2 regions of the Aneurinibacillus sp. UBA3580 genome follow, and region 1 is predicted to be linked to the other one. Evidence: a T-box and tRNA genes for the amino acid it is inferred to sense, from the RefSeq annotation. Region 1 holds a T-box; the other holds one or more tRNA genes.
The links. The T-box of region 1 lies ahead of leuS (leucine--tRNA ligase). A T-box ahead of a tRNA ligase gene usually reads a tRNA of that ligase, here a tRNA-Leu.

Region 1 (7,710 bases):
TGGCATTAAGGGGATTATCACGGATCTGGACAACACGCTAATTGAGTGGGACCGTCCTGATGCAACCCCTGAACTTGTGAAATGGATGAAAGAGCTTAAGGAGCAGGGCTTTGCCGTTGTCATCGTCTCGAACAACCGAAGAACCCGCGTATCCAAAGTAGCAGAGCCGCTTGGGGTACCGTTCATTCATCAGGCGAAGAAGCCGACATCGTCCGCCTTCCGCCGAGCCACACATCAGATGGGCCTGTCCGTGCATGAGACGGTCGTCATTGGTGACCAGCTTTTCACCGATGTGCTGGGCGGAAAGCGGATGGGCTTTTATACTATTCTGGTTGTTCCGGTCGCGCAGAGCGACGGATTAATAACCCGCTTTAACCGAAGAATGGAGAAAGTAGCGTTAAATTGGATGAGAAAACGCGGAAAAATTCCGTGGGAGGATCAAAATGGATAAGCAAGAAATGGAACTGTACTGCGTCGGCTGCGGCGTAGCCATCCAAACGGAAAACAGGGAAAAGCTGGGCTACGCACCGCCGCAGGCACTGGAAAGAGAAACGGTGATTTGCCAGCGATGCCACCGAATTAAACATTACAATGAAGCCTCTACCGTCACGCTGGGCGACGATGATTTCGTGCGTATTTTGAACAGCATCGGCGACACAAAATCGCTGGTTGTGCAGGTCGTGGACATTTTTGATTTCAACGGCAGTTGGTTGCGCGGTCTGCCCCGGTTCGTCGGCGGCAATCCGATTCTCCTGGTCGGTAACAAAGTCGATCTTCTGCCGAAGAATGTCAATCGTAACCGGTTGGTTAATTGGATGCGCAAATCGGCCGCCGATCTTGGGTTGAAGCCGCTTGACGTCGTGCTGGTGAGCGCGCGCAAAGGAGAAGGTATAGATCGTCTGGTGGCGGCGATGAACGAACACCGCAAAGGACGGGACATTTACATCGTGGGTGTTACCAATGTCGGAAAGTCGTCCTTAATCAACCGGCTGCTTAAGCAATTCGGTGAATCGGAGATGGATATTACGACATCCCAGTTCCCCGGCACAACGCTTGATGTCATCGAGATTCCGCTGGATACGACGTCGTCGCTGTTCGATACGCCAGGTATTGTGAACCGTGACCAGCTGGTACACAAAGTTGCGCCGCAGGAACTTAAATTGATTATGCCTGACAAGCCGATTAAGCCAAGAGTGTACCAGTTGAATGCCGAACAGACGCTGTTTGTCGGCGGTCTGGCCCGCATCGATTTTGTTAAGGGCGAGCGGCAGCCGTTTGTATTTTACTTGTCGAACCATTTGAACGTGCATCGTACGAAGCTTGCCAAAGCGGATGAGCTGTACGCAAAGCATAAGGGTGAATTGCTTGCCCCTCCGGGCAGGGAAGCGGCAGAGAAAATCGTCTGGGATACATTCACATTCAAAGTTCCATCCGGTACGCACGACATCGTCATTTCCGGTCTGGGCTGGATTGCGCTGCACGGAAAAGGCGCAAACGTAAACGTACATGTGCCGAAGGGCGTAGCTGTAGGCCTTAGACACTCGCTAATATAAGCGGTTTGTTTACCCCTGGTCTTCAGGGGGTTTTTTATACATAACGGGTGAGGTAACAAAAGGAATAGGAAACAATAGCAGAGAAGAGGAGAGAGTCGATGAACAGTCAAACGATACTGACCGGGTTATTCGGACATCCGGTGGGCCACTCGTTGTCGCCGCTGATGCATAACCGGGCGTTTGCGGAGCTCGGAGTTAACTTTCATTATGCCGCATTCGATATCGATCCGGGTCAGGTACGGGAAGCGGTCGCAGCTATCCGCGCTCTAGGTTTGCGGGGTGTCAATGTTACCATCCCGTATAAAGTAGCGGTGATGGACTATCTGGATGAAGTGGAGGAAGAGGCAAAAGCGATCGGTGCCGTCAATACGATTGTCAATGAAGGTGGTAAACTCATCGGTTACAATACGGATGGAAGGGGCTTTGTGCGTTCGTTGATTGAAGAAACGGGCATCGATGTGAAGCGGCAGTCTGCCATACTGGTAGGCGCAGGCGGTGCTGCACGAGGTGTAGCGGTGTCTCTACTGCGTGCCGGTCTTCCCTCGCTTGCCATCGCCAATCGTACGGAAGAGAAAGCCGAGCGATTGGCCGAGCAGTTGCAGGCGATGAACCCGCAGGCCCGGATAGCTGCGCTGCCGATGAAGGAGATTGCAGATGCGCTTACAGATGCCACGCTCCTGGTACAGACAACATCCATCGGCATGCATCCGAACATAGACGCGAGCCCGGTCGCGGCAGAAGCGTTGCACGAACGTTTGCTGGTCAGCGACTTAATTTATAATCCGCTTGAGACGAAACTATTGCGTGACGCGAAAGAAAAAGGTGCTCGTATCCACCATGGTTTGGGTATGTTTATCTATCAGGGCGCACTCAGCTTTGAATACTGGACAGGACAGCCGGCTCCCGTAGAAGCGATGCGCAAAGCCGTATCGGATGCGCTGTACAGCCGGCGGCAAGAATAAGGAGGAACATCATGCTAACAGGAAAGCAAAAGCGTTATCTGCGTTCACAGGCGCACCACTTGAGTCCGATTTTCCAGGTAGGCAAAGGCGGGGTCAATGAAAATTTAATCAAGCAAATTGAAGAGACGCTTGAGGTACGTGAACTGCTTAAAGTATCGGTATTGAACAATTGCGGCGAAGATAAGGAAGAGGTGGCGGAAGCAATCGCGGCCGGGAGCGGCGCAGAAATCGTGCAGATTATCGGCAATACGATCGTGCTCTATAAAGAATCGAGGGAGCATAAGACGATTGAGCTTCCAAAATGAGCAAAAAAAGGTCGGGCTGTACGGCGGCACGTTCGATCCTATTCATACCGTCCACTTAATCGTCGCCGAGCAGGCCCGGGATGCGTTGAATCTTGATGAAATATGGTTTCTGCCTGCGCATATTCCACCTCATAAACGCTCCAGACGGATTACGGCCGATATTCACCGGGTCGAGATGATCAGGCTTGCTATCGCAGACAATCCGCGTTTTTTGCTAAATACGGTCGAACTTGAGAGAGACTCCGGGCAGCCTTCCTATACGTATGATACCGTACGGTTGCTAAAGGTGCGGCATCCTGAAGTGGATTTTTATTTCATCATCGGCGGGGATATGGCGAACTATCTGCCTAAGTGGCACCGGATCGATGAACTGGTTCAGATGGTACAGTTTGTGGCATTGGCGCGTCCCGGTTATACGATGGAGAACAAATATATGCAGCGTGTGATTGAAACGGAAATGCCGCAGCTGGATGTTTCTTCGACCATGATTCGCGAAAAAGCGTCGGCAGGTAGGTCCATCCGGTATCTTGTTCCGGATGCGGTAAGAATGTATATAGAGGAGAAGCGATTGTATGAAGCGTGAACAATTGTTGGAAGCCGTACGCGGACAGATTACCAAGCACCGCTACGAGCATACGCTCGGTGTGGTAGAGACCGCGATTCGGCTCGCTGAAAAATACGGCGCCGACAAAGAGAAAGCGGAAACAGCGGCCATTCTCCATGACTACTGCAAATTCTGGCCGGAAGACAAAATGCGTAACATTATTGAGAGTACACCGCACATTCCGAAAGATCTGCTTGAATATGATACAGAGCTGTGGCATGCGCATGTTGGGGCTGAGGTTGTACGAAGGGATTTAGGTATCGAGGATGAGGAAATCTTGGACGCGATCCGCTATCACACTTCGGGCCGTGAGAACATGACATTGCTTGAAAAAGTAGTCTGTCTGGCCGACTATATTGAGCCCGGCCGGCAGTTTCCCGGTGTTGACGAACTGCGAACGGCAGCGGAGGAAGATTTGGACCGCGCCCTGGCGAAAGGACTGGGAGGGACGATTACATTTCTTGTTAATCGGGAAAAAAGAATATATCCCCTCACCGTTCTGGCCCGCAACTCCTTGGTAAAACCGAAAATGAAAAACGTAAAGGAGGAAGAATAGCGAATATGACAGAACTTCAAATCGCACAGCTGGCCGCAAAGGCGGCCGAGGATAAGAAAGGGAATAATGTAGTAATCCTGGACTTGAAAGGTCTTTCCATTATCGCGGATTACTTCGTGGTCTGCCATGGAAATTCCGAGACGCAGGTTCAGGCCATCGTTGACAATATTAAAGACAGCGTAGAAGAGGCCGGGCTTACGGTGCGCGGCCGGGAGGGCTACGATGAAGCCCGCTGGGTGCTTGTTGATTTAGGCGATGTGGTTGTTCACGTATTCCATCGTGACGAGCGTGAGTTCTACAATATCGAACGCCTTTGGAAGGATGCTCCCGTTGTCGCCGTCCAGTAGTTACCGGCAATTGGCCGATGTATATGATCATCTTATGGCGGACGCACCATACGACCAATGGATGCAGTTTGCGGCGGAAGTGTGGCGCTTGACCGGCACGGCCCCGCATCGCGTCGCTGAGCTAGGCTGCGGTACAGGATCGCTTACCCGCTATCTGCTCGAACGGAAGTTGGAAGTATGGGGCGTAGATTTATCCGCCGATATGCTGGAAGTGGCGCGGGAGAAGGTGGAGCGCAGTCATCCGGGGGCGCCCGTACACTGGCTCAACCAGGATATCCGCCGCCTTTCGCTCCCCGGGCAGATGGACAGCATCGTGAGCTTTTGTGATACGCTGAATTATATCCCGGACGCCGAGGGAATACGTCAGGTGTTCGCGGGAGTGTTCGAAGCGTTGAAACCCGGCGGCACCTTCCTGTTTGATGTGCATACGCCATATAAAATCGCCGAAGTATTCGGCAACGAGTCGTTTTGCTATCAAGATGAGCAGGTGGCGTATATCTGGCAGAGTTCATATGACGAATATACAGAGACGGTAGAGCATGATTTAACGCTGTTTGTAGCGGAGCGGGATGGTCTTTTCCGGCGGTTTCATGAGTTGCATCGCCAGCGGGCGTATCGGCTTGATGACCTGCGGGACTGGCTTGTTGAAGCCGGTTTTACCCTGCTGTCTCTAACGGCCGATTTCTCGTCACAGGCGGTAGAAGAAGAGAGTGAGCGTGCATTTTTCGCGGCTCAAAAACCGTAATGATGGAGAAGTTGACATAGGATAGGTAAGTTGCATATAATTTTAGATAAATTGCAAATCATGGCTTTGATAAGGAGCAGTAGTTGTCAGGAAGCGAAGCAGAGAGTTAACGGTCGGTGTGAGTTAACCGTTTCGGGCAATGAACTCGCCTTGGAGCCGATAGCGGGAAAGGCAGCGAGTACCGTTATCCGCCTCATCCATGTTACGGATGCTAAAGTGGACGCCGGTAGCACAATTGCGTGGCGTTAACTAGGGTGGTACCGCGGGAGTCACGCCTCTCGTCCCTGGATGATACAGGGATGAGAGGCGTTTTTTATGTGAAATTGAGAACAAAAAGCAAGAAAAACATGAGGTAGAAACCTTATGTTCTGCTTTCTCTTTTATATTTCTAAGTTTCAAACTACATAGAGAGTACAACGTATCAGCCGTTGTGCTTTCTCTCGCATTCCGCTTCTCGATTGAACTATGCATGATGGAGGTTAGTCATTGATGAAAGCTTACAAGCCGCACGAAATCGAAAAAAAATGGCAGCAGTATTGGAATGAAACGAACGCACATCGTACGAACGAGGACGATACAAAAGAAAAATTCTACTGCCTGGAGCAGTTCCCGTATCCTTCCGGACGCCTTCATATGGGGCATATGCGCGTATACTCTATCGGAGATGTGGTAGCTCGCTACAAGCGGATGAATGGCTATCAGGTTCTGCACCCCATGGGATGGGATGCGTTCGGCATGCCGGCAGAAAACGCAGCGATCAAATTGGGCGCGCAGCCGGCCAAATGGACATATGAAAACATTGACTTTATGAAAAATCAGCAGAAGCAGCTGGGTGTAAGCTATGACTGGGAGCGTGAAATTGCGACCTGCTCGCCGGAATACTACAAAATGACCCAGCAGTTGTTCCTGCTTTTCTATGAAAAAGGCCTGGCGTACCGCAAGAACGGTACGGTTAACTGGTGTCCGCACGATCAAACGGTGCTCGCCAACGAGCAGGTAGAAGACGGATGCTGCTGGCGCTGCGGTACCGAAGTAACTAAAATCGACCTTGAGCAGTGGTATTTCAAAATTACTGACTACGCCGATCGCCTGCTGAACGATCTGGATCAATTGACTGGCTGGCCGGAAAAGGTCAAAACGATGCAGCGCAACTGGATCGGGCGCAGCACCGGTGCCGAGGTAACGTTTGACGTGCCGGAAGCAGGCGAGAAGCTGACCGTATTTACTACCCGTCCGGATACGCTGTACGGCGTGACGTTTATGGTTCTGGCGCCGGAGCATCCGATTGTGCGCAAGCTGGTGAAAGGCAAAGAAAACGAAGCGGATGTGCTCGCATTCATCGAGAAAACGAAAAAAGAATCCGACATTATCCGGACTGCGGCCGATGCGCCGAAAGAAGGCATGTTTACCGGCGCGTATGCCCGTCATCCGCTGACCGGCCAGGATGTGCCGATCTGGATTGCCAACTATGTATTGATGGATTACGGCACAGGAGCGGTCATGGCGGTACCTGCACACGATACGCGTGACTTCGCTTTTGCACGTCAGTACAATTTGCCGATTACGCGGGTCATCGTGCCGGAAGGTGAAACATTTGATGCAAACGAGACGATGACGGAAGCGTATACGGAAGACGGAGTACTGGTGCAATCCGGTTCATTCGACGGAATGCCGAACCGTGAAGCGCTTGAGAAAATCGCAGAGCATCTAAAAGAGAATGGATTGGGTGGGGCGACCGTTTCCTACCGCCTGCGCGACTGGCTCGTATCCCGCCAGCGCTACTGGGGAGCGCCGATTCCGATAATTTACTGCGATGATTGCGGTATCGTTCCGGTGCCGAAAGAAGATTTGCCGGTGATGTTACCGGAGAATGTCGTCATTGACGGGATGAGCAACCCGTTGGCCAAGTCCGAAGAGTTTGTCAACACAACCTGCCCGTCCTGCGGTGGCCATGCACGCAGGGAGACAGATACGATGGATACGTTCATTGATTCTTCCTGGTATTACCTGCGTTTTACCGATGCGAAAAATGATGAGATCCCGTTTGATTCGGAAAAAGCGAACAAATGGCTGCCGGTAGACGAATACATCGGCGGTATCGAACATGCGATTCTGCACCTGTTGTATTCCCGTTTCTTCACCAAAGTGTTGTATGACGCGGGGATGATAAATTTCACGGAGCCGTTCAAGAGCCTGCTTACCCAGGGCATGGTACTGAAAGACGGCGCAAAAATGTCCAAATCGAAAGGCAACGTCGTCAGTCCGGACGAAATTATCGCTAAGTATGGTGCAGATACCGGACGCCTCTTTATCCTGTTCGCGGCTCCGCCGGATCGGGATCTCGAATGGAGCGACAGCGGGGTGGAGGGCAGCTATCGTTTTCTCAACCGTGTATGGCGTATGGTGGATAACCATGCCGACTTAGTGGCAACTCATCCGCAAATCAATCTGTCCGATAGTGCCGCCAAAGATTTGAACCGGACGCTACATGCTACAATTAAAAAGGTGAGCGAGGACATCGGTGAGCGCCGTCAATTCAATACGGCGATTAGCTCCATTATGGAACTCGTCAACAAAATCTATGCATACCCGAAAGATGGTGATCCCGGCATGCTGGCACACGCGGTTGAAAGCACGA
Region 2 (7,710 bases), on a different contig from region 1:
GCATCGTCTCGCGGATATGACGCTTTTTACGTTCTTTCAAGTACAGTCTCATTGCCTGACGGATAAATTCACTGCGATTTGACTTTTCTTTTTCGACCAATCCATCCACTTCCTGTAATAGATGATCTGGCAAGCTAATCATGATACGCTTCGTGTCCATTTTAGACAAGACCATCGCACCTCCAACACCAACACTATACAACATTTTTGCAAGTTGAAAGACCGCGCGAAAGGCACATTACCAGTATGGCGTAGCCTATACAAAAATATACTGTGCGCGGCTTGATAAGCGGGAGATTTCGACTCCCTTTTTTAGTATTCGAGCTATACCGGCAAATTCCTGCCTCTCTTCCCTACTTTTAGAAAAGATTTTGCTTCCTATTTTGATTCCTATTGATTGTACCATGATTCCCCCTGTGTCACAACAGGAGGAATGGCGTTTTTAACCGTTTATTCCTAACAAGAACTTATCAATATGCGATTGTTTACTGAAACAATCCGACCGTTTTCCTTATAAACCCGCGGCACCCGCTTGCTTACCATGCATGTCACTTCATAATTAATCGTATGGAGCCAACCTGCCATTTCATCGACGGAAATCTCTTCGCCTCCCTGGCGTCCAAGCAAAACCGCTTCTTCTCCTACAGACACATTCGGAATATGCGTGATATCTACCATAAATTGGTCCATGCATATTCTGCCAGCAATCTTTGCACGCTGTCCTTTAATCAGTACATAACCTTTATTCGACAACAACCGATTATACCCGTCTGCATAACCTACAGGAATCGTAGCAATGATCGCCTCCTCAGGCGCTTCGTATGTTGCCCCGTAGCTGACCTTTGTTCCGGCCGGTACGCGCTTTACATGGCTTACTCGCGCTTTCCATTGAAAGGCGGAAGCAAGCGGAATGTTTGTCGTTTTGGCATAGCCTGAAGGATACTGTCCGTATAAACTGATTCCCAAACGGATCATATGTCGGCTTCGCTCAGGATAGAACATCGCTGCTGCGCTGTTATTGGTATAGAGAAGCGGTATCGTAATGCCACGCTTTGCCAGAGTATCGACGAGATGCTGAAAGATCTCATACTGCTCTAACGTATAGGTTTTGTCCTCCTCATCGGCAGTCGCAAAGTGTGTGAACATGCCCTCTATTTCGATCCATGGGCACGTACGCGCAAGCTCAAAAAACGAGATAAGCTCTTCCTCTTTCCGTATGCCAATTCGTCCCATACCCGTATCCACTTTCACATGAATCCGCGCCTTTTTATGAAGCTTTTCGGCCGTACGGCATACTTCTCGAAGCATATCCTGCTGGTATACCGTCATCGTAACTTCATGCCGGATGGCCGGCTCAATGCCGCGCGAAGGAAATGAACTGAGTACAAGAATAGGAGCAGTGATGCCCTGGCTGCGCAGTTCCAATGCTTCGTCCAGGAGCGCCACTCCCAGCCATTCCGCACCTTCGGCAAGCGCTTTTTGCGCTATCTGGTAAGCGCCATGTCCATAACCGTCCGCTTTGACTACCGCCATAATTTTCGTCTCTGCCGGAATATGTTTGCGGAAGGTCCGTATATTTTCTCCTATGGCATCCAGGTCGATTTCCGCCCAGACGTCCCTGTAAAACTCTCCGACCCCTGTCATTGATTTATCTCCCTCTTTTCTGTACGCGTGCAATCTGTCTATCCAACTCTTCTAGAAATTCCTGAGAAGCCATAACACTGTACTTTTTGTTGCCCGCCCGATATGTCGGTTTCCATACGCTGTCCCGCTGTAATTCCTGCAGAGCTACGCTTTCTTCATTTTTTCCGACCCGCATAACAAGGTGAGTTCTCGAAAGTTTATATGTCGGATGAAGAATGGCTTTGTAAATCATAGGCGAGAATCCCACGATAACAATGGCCGCACCCATAGCAATAATAAACACCGCCGTACGGTTTTGCGGCAGGAAATTCAACAGCCCGAACATTACGATGACATAAAACACTGTCTCAAGCAGCTTATACTTAAATGGACGTTTTAAATAGATGTCCTTTGCGCTCGCCTCTTCATGGCGTAGTATGTTTCCCTGCTGTTTTTTCATGCAAACTCCTTTCTCTACAGCTACTTTTGTAAAATCGGCAGCAGCTCGCCAAGATTGCGAATGATGAAATCAGGTGGTTGCCCCAGTTCATCAAATGTCTGTCCTGTCCGATTCAACCAGGCGACATGGAATCCAAAACTTTTTGCACCGGCAGCGTCCCAAGCGTTTGAGGAGACAAATACCACTTCTTCCCGCTTTACCTGCAACACTTCAAGCACACGGGTATACGCGGCCGGGTGCGGTTTATATATTTTAGCATCATCTACGCTAATAACATCATCGAGATGCTGTTCCAGTGCAGTATGCTTAACCAATGGCAGCAGGAAGTCAAGCGAGCCGTTTGAAAAAATCGTCCGCTTCCACGCTGTAAGCCGAGGCAATACATCAGACACCTCCGGATACGGCTTCAGCATAAGGTACTCTTCCATCAGTCGCTTCCGGTATGCCTCATCGAGCGGAAGATCCAATTGTCTGCATGCAAAGATAAGTGCTTCTTCTGTGATCTGTCTAAAATCAACGTACCGCCCCATTAAAGCACGAAGCCAGCTATATTCTAATTGTTTCGTGCGCCAGAGCTGGCTAAGACGAGTGCCCTGTCCCGGAAATAATTCATCGCATACCTCAATGACAGAATGGACATTAAAAAGCGTTCCGTAAGCATCAAACGCGATCGCCTTAATTTTATTTGTATTCACTTTTCTCCCCCGTTTCCATGTCACATCAGATTCAGTATAACAGATATTCTTCGAATCTGGGTACATGTCCCGGCCCTATCGGGTTTGCCGTTACATACAATTAAGTATAGAGTAGATGAAATTCACCTGAAAAGGAGGTGATCGGGGTTGGCAAAAAGACCGAGAAAAGCAGCCTCCAGGCAGCATCAAGACAATCATATTTCCCGCTTTCCTATCCTGGACAAAAGGCGACAAATAAAAAGGAAACCCTCTCCCCCTACACAAGGAGGAAACATCGCCAGAGGATTCGATCCGGCCGGATTGGCTGAACTGCTGCAAAACCCCTCAGTCCAAACACTAATCAAGAAAGGATTAAACAATGGCGTTGCAACGAAACCAGCGAAGCCGGGCAAAAAACAGAAGGGAAAAGCTGAAAAAAAGAATGGATTAAATAATATGCTGGGTGGTATGGATTTTGTGCAACTTGCTAAGTTGCTGCAAAACCCAATGGTCCAGTCTATGTTAAAAAATATATTTTAATCAAAAAAAAGAAAAAGCACCTCTTCTTGAATGTCAAGAAGAGGTGCTTTTTGCGCATGTAAGTACCGATGGTCGGAGTCGAACCGACACTCCCGAAGGAACACGATTTTGAGTCGTGCGCGTCTGCCAATTCCGCCACATCGGCATAGGTGGCGTGCCCGGAGAGACTCGAACTCCCAACCTTCTGATTCGTAGTCAGACACTCTATCCGGTTGAGCTACGGGCACATTTTTTATTTTTAGGTTTTTGAAACCCCCGCAAAAGGATTCGGAATCAGCTTCAAAGCTACACTTTTGTGGGTCAATTATGGAGCGGACAACGAGACTCGAACTCGCGACCCCGACCTTGGCAAGGTCGTGCTCTACCAACTGAGCTATGTCCGCAAAGCAGTTTCTCCACTTTTATGGATAATGAATGCGGGTGGAGGGACTTGAACCCCCACGCCGAAGCGCTAGATCCTAAGTCTAGTGCGTCTGCCAATTCCGCCACACCCGCACAATTTAATTTTGCACCCTTATCTTTTGGCTCCATAAAAGTATTTGGTATAAGCTGCGGAGCATCTACTCCACTTTTATGGGAATAAGTGGTGAGCCATACTGGACTCGAACCAGTGACACCCTGATTAAAAGTCAGGTGCTCTACCAACTGAGCTAATGGCTCGCTGGCTTCCCAGGAGAGATTCGAACTCCCTGCCAACGGCTTAGAAGTTTGATTTGATATGTCTGTCTTCGTTATGCTAACGCCTTATCAAACGGTGAATATACGATAAAGCCGAAGGTTGAACGCATTGATGTCTAACGAATATTATCTTATCACAAATCGCAAACTAATGTAAAGTACATTTTTAAAAACAAATATATCCATAAGAAAAACTCGCGGGCGGTGCCGCTTACGAATGGAATTCGCCAAGCATCGCCTTTAACTCCGCCACTTCCGCAGCGACGTCTTCTTCCGATGGCTTGCGGGCGTCTTTAATTCCATTAAGAAGACACCAATAAGAAACAGAACAATAGCACAAAAATAATAAAAGCCTTAAATAAAGGCAGTAACCCAACACCTGTCCATCCCCATTTACATAGTATGAAATGTAATTTAATCCATTGTACATGGGAGGGAATTGTATGGGTTTTTTTGGTGGGGAACGAGAAATTGGCGTTATCCTTGTTCTCTTTATCCTCTTGGTCATTATTGCGTGTGCATGTGACTAATAGGTAGGAAAGGATTCCCCTGTTCGTTATGTAGTAGCAGGGGAATCACCCCGATATCATTTCCAGAAAACTCAAATACCCGGATCACTTTTGAGCGATTAAAAGTGATCCTTTACATACACCAGGTTATCGGAACCTGTACACATAAAAGCCTGACACTCCCCTATTTTTTATATAGGGTAATATGTCAGGCTCTTTAATTTACTTTAATTTACTTTAATTTTAGTAAACCTCATAAGGAACAATCGACTTATTGTAGTAAGGTACCTGGTTTCACTAAAATTTTAACATGATTTTTTTCCTTAACTAAAGACTCAAAACCTTCTTCTACAATGTCTTTTAAGTCGATTTTCTTTGTAATCAATTCTTCTGCTTTAATACTCCCATTTGCAATAAGTTGAATAACAGATGGGAAGATATCTCGATAAGCGATGACCCCTTTAATATCCCTTTCTTTTAACACAAGGTTATTCGGAAGTATTGTCGCTGTTTTTTCCCAAATGCTAACAATAATAATCTGACCATCTGCTTTTGTACTTTCGATTGCTTGATTCAGTACAGCATCTATTCCAGCAACTTCAAAACTTACATCTACCCCACCGCTTGTTAATTGTTTGATTTCCTTTACAACATCGACCTGGCGTGGATCTAAAACAACGTCAGCGCCTACCTTCTTGGCGAATTCTTTTCTTTCCTCGGAAACTTCAACAGCGATTATTTGCCTCGCACCGGCAGCCTTCGCAGCTTGAATGGTTAAAAGTCCAATTGGTCCCGCTCCAAAGACCGCTACAACATCTCCAACTTTTACTTTACTCTGTCTTACAGCATGAACCGCAACTGCTGTCGGCTCTACAAGAGCCCCTTGCTCGAAACTCATATTATCAGGCAATTTATGTACCATATTTTCCTTTACTACTGTGTATTCTGAAAATCCACCGCCACCACCAGCTAATCCATGAAATCCGAGAGATTCACATAAATTATATTTACCTGTTCTACACTCCGGACATTTTCCGCAAGAAAGAATTGGTTCAACGGCAACACGATCCCCAACTTTCACGGTCGATACTCCATCCCCGATTTCAACAACTTCTCCTGCGAATTCATGTCCAAGAATCACAGGAGCTTTTTCATTGGTGAGAGGATGAGCCTCTTCTCCAGGAATAAAAATAGGACCTGCTAAATATTCGTGTAAATCAGTACCACAAATCCCGCACCATTCCACTTTAATTTTTACTGTACCTGATGTGACTTTTGGTTCTTCAATGGTACGCACCTGAACATCTTTAACCCCATACCATATAGCTGCCCTCATCATTTTCCACCCCATCTAATAATTTCTAAAAATAACCCAAATAAATTATATCATTTATCTATAAGTTTTTAGTACGTGTATTCATTTAGTTAGTTAGAAATTTTTATATTCTCTTAGATACATATATCTAAAATAAATTAACTCCCCGGCAACATACCGAGGGGGGTTTTATTAGCATGGTAAAAACCTTTCTTCATGAAGAGCTGTAACCATTTGTTCTAAAGTTAAATTGAAGTTTATATCCTCTACCCTAATTTTAAATTTTCTTTCGGAGGGGACATATAACACATCATTACCATTAATCTGATACAGTACTACCGTTTGGTTTTTCTGTTCAGCATATCGTTTAGCCTTATATAAAACCGAAAAAATCATGCCCCATGTGGGCAGGTATGGTTTTGTGCGTTTTATCTTTATCAAATCGGTAATAATTCTGTCTAAGGATTCGACTGTCTCCATTTCAAACATTCCCCTTGGTAACTCTGATTTTAATAACAAAAGATTAACATAAAACTACTCCCTGGTAACATACCAGAGAGCGGTTTCATTACGTTGCTATTATGCAAACATTTTTAAGAAAATCTTTGAAAATTAAAAGAATTCATTTGCGTTTGTGCCGCCAGTAGTAAGCGTTATCCCAGGGGTGCCTGGAACAAGCTCAAAATGGCTTGCTTCTACCTTGTTAACTGTAGCAGACACTTGTGCATTTGTTAATTGATAGTTCAAATCATCAACTAAATCGTCCATATTAGCATATTGATACCCTAGCAAAATCTCGGCAGTATGAGTTCCATCACTTATAGTAAATAAACAATTCTTAGAAGTATCATCATCACTACCTGAAAATGACTTATCTTGAAAAAAGTAATTCCAATCATCACCATCTAACATAACGGATGCATTACTACCAGTCTTGAAGGTATTAATATTAAATGTATCGTCTGCTGCGTAACTGCCTGCATTCAGCGTCCAATTAGCAGGCTGGATACCGTGACCAAAATAATAATCTTGAATTTGACTTTCAATGGCCGAGCCAATAACTTGACCAATGCTAAAACCATTTCGTGGTATATTCCAATTTAGAGTAATCGCGATAGTGGTTATACCATCACTTATGGTAAATGTTTTAGCATTGTTCCCACTAAAGTCGGCAGATGTCATGGGCTTGCTTCGCTGATTGGCTTGAGTGGCATATACAGTTGAAAAATCAAAATTAGTTATTGCTTTACTTTGTATGCGATTGGCATTAGTTGTGAAGGTCCATATTGTTTTGTCTTGAATGCCCGCAAAGGAATTACCTGCAATGTCAGTAATAGCCCCATTCTCAATCTCAATATAATAACTTGTAGAACCACCTAATCCAGGGTTTTTGATTGTGACCTTATTTCCCGATACACTTACTCCAGACTGATTATTTGTACTGAGAGAAGCAACGATACTGTCATCAATTGTTTTCTTTATCCAGATTGTTTTTTCAGTTCTTAAAGCTACATTCTCATCAAAACTTATAGCGAAATCATTTGTGGCACTTACTCCTACCGCATTATTACTTGGATTTAATTCCTGAACAACAGGAGGAGTTGTATCTACGGGTGCCGGCTGCACTGTTACGGTGAAGCTTTGACTTACGGTGCCTCCTTTACCATCTGTGGCCCTCACAGTTACCATCGTTGTACCAGGTGCTTTCAGTGTAATATATATATCAGTACCATCAAGCGCTACAGTAACTACCTCTTCGTCACTAGAGACAACATCAAAGAGCAATTGATCTCCATCTGGATCTATAAAGTACCCTCTTAAATCTATTTGTATCCTTGTTCCTCCCACAGTACCTGATTGATCCTGTATTCTATTTGTTACTACGGGAATCTCATTATCAGGTAGATAAGT

Region 2: it encodes a tRNA-Leu, which carries the amino acid that the T-box ahead of leuS (leucine--tRNA ligase) is inferred to sense. The anticodon was not compared.

What each region holds. Positions count from the first base shown of each region.
Region 1 is NZ_DFMZ01000009.1:21,332-29,041, forward strand. Features, by position in the region: gene B2899_RS01925 (YqeG family HAD IIIA-type phosphatase) at 1-451, shown strand, start outside; gene yqeH (ribosome biogenesis GTPase YqeH) at 444-1,553, shown strand; gene aroE (shikimate dehydrogenase) at 1,652-2,515, shown strand; gene yhbY (ribosome assembly RNA-binding protein YhbY) at 2,527-2,820, shown strand; partial or broken gene B2899_RS01945 (nicotinate-nucleotide adenylyltransferase) at 2,804-3,493, shown strand; gene yqeK (bis(5'-nucleosyl)-tetraphosphatase (symmetrical) YqeK) at 3,411-3,980, shown strand; gene rsfS (ribosome silencing factor) at 3,986-4,327, shown strand; gene B2899_RS01960 (class I SAM-dependent DNA methyltransferase) at 4,311-5,072, shown strand; T-box leader at 5,130-5,361, shown strand; gene leuS (leucine--tRNA ligase) at 5,562-7,710, shown strand, end outside.
Region 2 is NZ_DFMZ01000023.1:32,288-39,997, reverse strand. Features, by position in the region: gene B2899_RS03610 (CopG family ribbon-helix-helix protein) at 1-175, opposite strand, end outside; gene alr (alanine racemase) at 457-1,644, opposite strand; gene B2899_RS03600 (hypothetical protein) at 1,649-2,083, opposite strand; gene B2899_RS03595 (haloacid dehalogenase type II) at 2,104-2,778, opposite strand; gene B2899_RS03590 (hypothetical protein) at 2,926-3,297, shown strand; tRNA gene B2899_RS03585 (tRNA-Leu) at 3,361-3,442, opposite strand; tRNA gene B2899_RS03580 (tRNA-Arg) at 3,448-3,524, opposite strand; tRNA gene B2899_RS03575 (tRNA-Gly) at 3,605-3,680, opposite strand; tRNA gene B2899_RS03570 (tRNA-Leu) at 3,713-3,792, opposite strand; tRNA gene B2899_RS03565 (tRNA-Lys) at 3,882-3,957, opposite strand; gene B2899_RS03555 (2,3-butanediol dehydrogenase) at 4,756-5,820, opposite strand; gene B2899_RS03550 (hypothetical protein) at 5,992-6,279, opposite strand; gene B2899_RS03545 (Ig-like domain-containing protein) at 6,412-7,710, opposite strand, start outside; gene B2899_RS03540 (S-layer homology domain-containing protein) at 7,697-7,710, opposite strand, start outside.